One region of the Scandinavium tedordense genome, then DNA from elsewhere that is predicted to be linked to it. Evidence: predicted binding sites of a transcription regulator. Region 1 holds the regulator's gene; the other holds the start of a gene.
What was found. Region 1 encodes Fur, which represses iron uptake genes when iron is present. Its sites were predicted from a motif close to ATAATAATGAGAACNACTATCAA; they were not measured.
Positions count from the first base shown of each region.

Region 1 (3,198 bases):
TAAAGCTCAATAACGATGCCGTGGATGCGCTCAATGAACTGGCTGATGCCAGAAATATGAGCCGCAGCGAGCTTATCGAAGAGATATTGTTGCAACAACTGGCTGCATTACACGGCCAGGAACTTGTCTGAAAATACGGCAAAAAATCACTTTCATTTAGCAGAGAGTGCAGTACGGCGCGATTGCAGTTTCCGCGCACTTCTCCTCCTGCTATCATTGCCTTTATCTGTGGGCAACATTCCACCATCATTTCAATACGTTTCAAGAGGTTATTTTACTCATGGCAATCACAGGTATTTTTTTCGGCAGCGACACGGGTAACACCGAAAATATCGCGAAGATGATCCAGAAGCAGCTTGGCAAAGACGTTGCCGAGGTGCATGACATTGCCAAGAGCAGTAAAGAAGATCTCGAAGGTTTCGATATTCTGCTGCTGGGTATCCCTACCTGGTACTACGGTGAAGCACAGTGTGACTGGGACGACTTCTTCCCGACGCTGGAAGAGGTAGACTTCAACGGTAAGCTGGTCGCACTGTTTGGCTGTGGCGATCAGGAAGATTACGCAGAATATTTCTGTGATGCGTTGGGTACCATCCGCGACATCATCGAACCGCGCGGCGCAACTATCGTTGGCCACTGGCCGACCGAAGGCTACCATTTCGAAGCCTCTAAAGGTCTGGCTGATGACGCCCATTTTGTGGGTCTGGCCATTGACGAAGATCGCCAGCCAGAGCTGACCGCTGAGCGTGTCGAAAAATGGGTGAAACAAATCTCCGAAGAGCTGCACCTCGAAGAGATCAAGAACGCCTAATGATTTAGTACGGTGCAGCATCCGTGCTGCGCCGTATTAGCGATACGTTGTGTTAAATTAATAGATAAAAGCAATTAAATTAATCGCTACAAATTTTTAACTTTTGAGCACATGTCTGTACAATGTCACCTGTTTTGACGAGGTCGGATGTTTCGCTTTGCAGATGATGCCTCGTTTTTGAAAAGCATACTTTGCTCAGGGTTTACGTTCCCATTTAGGCCAGGCAGTCCTATAATGAGACGCATTATCCTGAATTCATTCTTAGTAATACTTCCCCATAGGGAAGTGTATCGCCTAGCAACAGGACTGATTCCGCATGACTGACAACAATACCGCATTAAAGAAGGCAGGCCTGAAAGTCACGCTTCCTCGTTTGAAAATTCTGGAAGTGCTTCAGGGGCCGGACAATCACCATGTCAGTGCGGAAGACCTTTATAAACGCCTCATTGATATGGGCGAAGAGATTGGTCTGGCAACGGTTTATCGCGTTCTGAACCAGTTCGACGATGCCGGCATTGTCACCCGCCACAACTTCGAAGGCGGCAAGTCTGTTTTCGAACTGACTCAGCAGCATCATCACGATCACTTAATCTGCCTCGACTGCGGCAAGGTTATTGAGTTCAGTGATGACTCTATCGAAACGCGTCAGCGCGAAATCGCCACTCGACATGGCATTCGTCTGACCAACCATAGCCTTTATCTTTATGGCCACTGCGCAGAAGGCGACTGCCGTGAAGATGAACACGCACACGACGCCGCTGAGAAATAATCAGCGTTTGCTCAAAAGCAAAAAGCCAACCTCGCGGTTGGCTTTTTTTGGCATAAATTTCAGGCAATCACAGAGGCCGATAGTTGAGGGTTATGGCTTTGTGGTTGTCGTGTTGTTGTTACGAATTTCCTTCCAAATCTGGTCACAGCGGGCTTTCACCGCCTGATCGTTGCCGGTATGCGTCGCCTGGATGCACTGTTGATAATCCAGAACCCGCACGGTTTCCTGATTGGCAAACTGCTGATGTGACTTCTCGGTTTTCAGTACGTCCAATACATTCTGACACGCCTGGATTTTATCCGGGTTGCCTTCGGCGGTGTTAATACACGCGCTGTACGCCTCTTTGAGCTTGTTATCTTCCTGTGGCGCCTGGGGTTGTGCGCATGCAACCAGCCCGGATGCCATCATAGCGATGAGAATCAATTTTTTCATGATACGGCCTCATAGGCGCGCGGCGACGTTAACGCTGCCGCGCGACTTGTCAGAAAATGGTGAACGGGGCGATAACAATGAATTTCACGTCACGCTCATCCTGGAAGATATTGCCGTACCCCCCGCCATAGCTCGGGATGTCGGAGTGGTTGTCGTATTGAGTAAAGTGCAGCTTGAACAGCGTGCCTTTCGCTCGCCCTTCCTGAACGGTGTACATCGCGTCGAGGCTGTAAGCTGACTCTTTAATTTTGTTTGAGGCGATATCTTCGCGCTGACCTGCACTATTGATAAGCCAGTCAGACGGTTTAGCATCCCAGGCATAAACATAAGACGCGCCCACGGCCCAGCCCGGCATATCCCAGTTTTTCAGATCATACATACCGCCGAAGAACACCGCTTTTTCGCCGTTGGCGTTGAAGTCTGAGCGGTTATCCCACCAGATATCCAGTCGGCCGTTGGAAGAAGCATAGGTTGGGGTCATACGCTGAAGGAAGTAACCCTGCTGCCCTTCCGCTTTTACCCATGTTCCTTCGAGACGCAGGTCAACAACGTCGCCCACTTTATAACCTAAGGTCAGAGCCTGTAGCCACGCGGTACCGTCATAGATATCGTTGATAGTGTTGCTGCTGACGGTGTCACGCGCACCGTAGAACTGGTAGCTGGTCGAGAGCGGCGCCCCGGCGACATCAAATTTATAGCTGGCTTTGGCGAAGTACTGATCCATAAAGCCTTCAGCCTGACCAAATGCTGCTTCGAGCACCAGGTCATTTTTGAAGTCGTATTTAGCACCGATGGAGTGCAGATACTCCACTTTGGTTTTCTTGTCGTTCTGATAGAAATGATCAGTTTCAAGGTGCCACGGAGCTTTGTACTCGTTGGTCCACATATACGAGAAGCTCAACGCCCCGGCATCCCCGTAGTCAAAGTTTGCCCCGGCTTCAGCACCCTGATAAGTACCCGGCATGAAGCTCCAGTGCGGCGCTAACAGGGTCTGGCCAGTAGGCTGAATATAACCTGCGCGTGCCCAGGTCGGCCCCAGTTTAAATTTCGCGGCGGCTTTATACAGACTGATCCCACTCTTATCGCCAGACCAGTCTTCGTCATAGCCTTTATTAACAGAGGAGAACGCGATTTCGTTTGGGTGACCGCTTTCGGCGGATTCAGCCATTTCGATTGCGGTGAAGGC
Region 1 is NZ_JALIGG010000057.1:296,970-300,167, reverse strand. Features, by position in the region: gene ybfE (LexA regulated protein) at 1-131, shown strand, start outside; gene fldA (flavodoxin FldA) at 281-811, shown strand; gene fur (ferric iron uptake transcriptional regulator) at 1,128-1,580, shown strand; gene chiQ (ChiQ/YbfN family lipoprotein) at 1,671-2,012, opposite strand; gene chiP (chitoporin ChiP) at 2,062-3,198, opposite strand, start outside.

Region 2 (3,198 bases), on a different contig from region 1:
CATATTCTGGCGCGCGAAACCGCCACCCTGCGCCTGACGCGTAAACTCGCCGACGGTAACTGCCGTACCGCCAGCGTCAATATTGTGGCACCTGAAGAAAACCTCCCGACGCCAGTCGCTAAAAAAGCTTGATTACACCAGCCTGAAGACGGAAATCGCGGTCTCCGGCTTACCTGTTGCTGCTCCTGCATGGTCTGCGCCGTTAGCAGGCGATCGGCCCGCTGACGAATGCCAGAGAGTGAAATGAGGTCACGAGAAGGGGGAAGCTCTGTGCGGAGTAAAGTCGCCAGGGTCATGCTGAACGCCCATGCTGGCAGGTGGTGCTTTGCCCCGTTTTCACCGCGCTTTTTTATGATGCGCCTGAATAAGCGTAGAGAGGTTTATCCCGCTCGTCAGTGGCGATCAACAAAAATTCGGGCGGCGTTAAGATGAGAAAAAAAGAATATATCAGCGAGTTATCCATTTTACTTAGGGCATAAAAAAACCGGCGCGAGGCCGGTTATTTCATTAATGGTGCCGCTTATTTTTTCGCGGTGGCGTGCTCTTCACCGACCAGGCCGATTTTTAGATATCCCGCCTGATGCAGAGTATCCATCACCTTCATCATCGTCTCGTAGTTTACGGTTTTATCCGCACGGAAGAAGATAGTGGTGTCTTTCTTGCCTTCGGTCAGCGTGTTAATCGCATTCACCATGGTGTCGTCGGTCACCGGATCGTTGCCGAGGAACATGGTGTTATCCGCTTTCACCGACAGGTACACCGGTTTTTCCGGACGCGGCTGCGGCTGGCTGGAGGACGCCGGCAGATTCACTTTCACATCAACGGTGGCCAACGGAGCCGCTACCATGAAGATGATCAGCAGTACCAACATGACGTCGATAAACGGCGTCACGTTGATTTCATGCATTTCGCCGTTATCGTCCAGATTTTCGTTTAGACGCATTGCCATTGGCTATCACCCTACCCGTAATTTCTGGGTGGTACGTACCGGCTGAGCGCCGCTGTTATTGAGATCGAGGTCACGGCTTTGCAGAAGCAGAACCTGCGCCGCCACATCACCGAGCAGCGCTTTGTGGCTGCCAATCATGCGGGCAAAAATGTTGTAGATAACCACCGCAGGGATTGCGGCGAACAGGCCAATGGCGGTCGCCAACAGCGCTTCTGCGATACCCGGCGCTACAACAGCCAGGTTAGTGGTCTGGGTCTGGGCAATACCGATGAAGCTGTTCATGATGCCCCATACGGTGCCGAACAGACCGATAAACGGGGAGATCGCACCAATTGTTGCCAGATAACCGTTACCACGGCCCATATGACGACCAGCAGCAGCGACACGGCGCTCCAGACGGAAACCGGTACGTTCTTTAATACCTTCGTTGTCTTCGGCACCTTCAGAAAGTTCCAGTTCGTTCTGCGCTTCGTTCAGCAGCTGAAGGCTGAGGCTTTTCGCCGGGAAAGCGGCAGCAATTTCGCTGGCCTGATTCAAAGAGCGGGCTTCGGCGAGCTGCTGCTGCTCACGCTTGAGGCGGCGTTTTTGCGACAGCAGTTCGGTACTTTTGCTGAAGAAGATTGCCCAAGTGACAACCGATGCCAGAATCAGGCCGATCATTACCACCTTAACTACGATGTCGGCATGATGATACATACCCCAAACGGAGAGATCCGCCTGCATCAAATTATTACCCACTCTGTATCTCCAGGATCTAAATCACAAAATCTGAGCGTAATAATATCAAAACGTCGTCGAATTGATAGTCGTTCTCATTACTATTTACATATTGACGCAATCATCGCTAACTTTCATTGCGCTCACGCATTAAAAAAGGTGCTTTGGCGTATTCTGGCAAAATTTTCTGCTTAATCTGTTCACACAAGGTACAACCCCAAACAATCATGTTAGTTTAGACGTCCAGACGTATAAAAACAGGTGGTAAAAACATGTCCAAAAAACAACTTGATACCGTGCTGGTGAATGCTGGCCGCAGTAAAAAATACACGCAGGGCTCGGTAAACAGCGTGATTCAGCGCGCCTCGTCGCTCGTTTTCGAGACCGTTGAAGCCAAGAAACTGGCCACCCGCAATCGTGCCAAAGGCGAGCTGTTTTATGGTCGTCGTGGCACCCTGACCCACTTCTCCTTGCAGGAAGCGATGTGCGAACTGGAAGGCGGTGCCGGTTGCGCTCTGTTCCCTTGCGGCGCGGCGGCGATTGCCAACACGATTCTGGCGTTTGTCGAACAGGGCGATCATGTGCTGATGACCAACAGCGCCTACGAACCGAGCCAGGATTTCTGTACCAAAATCCTCGCCAAGCTCGGCGTCACCACCGATTGGTTCGACCCGCTTATTGGCGCCGGTATTGCCGACCTGATTCAGCCCAACACCAAAGTGGTGTTCCTGGAATCCCCGGGTTCCGTCACCATGGAAGTGCATGACGTTCCGGCCATTGTCAGTGCCGTCCGTCGCGTAGCGCCTGACGCCATCATCATGATCGATAATACCTGGGCCGCAGGCGTGCTGTTTAAAGCACTCGAATTTGATATCGATATTTCGATTCAGGCCGCCACCAAGTACCTGATTGGCCATTCCGATGCCATGATTGGCACCGCCGTTTCCAATGCTCGCTGCTGGGATCAGCTGCGCGAAAACGCCTATCTGATGGGGCAAATGGTGGATGCAGATACCGCGTATATGACCAGCCGTGGCTTGCGTACACTCGGCGTGCGTCTGCGTCAGCATCACGAAAGCAGCCTGAAAATTGCCGAATGGCTGGCTGAGCATCCGCAAGTTGAACGAGTCAACCACCCAGCGCTGCCGGGCAGTAAAGGTCATGAGTACTGGAAACGAGACTTTACGGGCAGCAGCGGCCTGTTCTCCTTCGTACTCAAAAAGCGCCTGAACGATAGCGAGCTGACGGCGTATCTCGATAACTTTACGCTGTTCAGCATGGCCTATTCCTGGGGCGGCTTCGAGTCGCTTATCCTGCCGACGCAGCCAGAACAGCTGGCGGACATTCGCCCCAACGGCAAACCCGACTTCAGCGGTACACTGATTCGTTTGCACATTGGTTTAGAGAATGTTGACGATCTTCTTGTGGATTTATCGGCCGGTTTCGAGCGCATCGTGTAAAGTGGCAAGCTGATGGACACAATTTCAGACAGTCCCTGCAAAAACTGCCGGAATTGTTGCGCCTGGGATCAA
Region 2 is NZ_JALIGG010000050.1:7,700-10,897, reverse strand. Features, by position in the region: gene MUU46_RS04195 (cytoplasmic protein) at 1-132, shown strand, start outside; gene exbD (TonB system transport protein ExbD) at 521-949, opposite strand; gene exbB (tol-pal system-associated acyl-CoA thioesterase) at 956-1,687, opposite strand; gene metC (cystathionine beta-lyase) at 1,939-3,126, shown strand.
Region 2: exbB (tol-pal system-associated acyl-CoA thioesterase) is a predicted target of Fur. The motif match lies at 1,749-1,771, and genes of this name have one in related genera.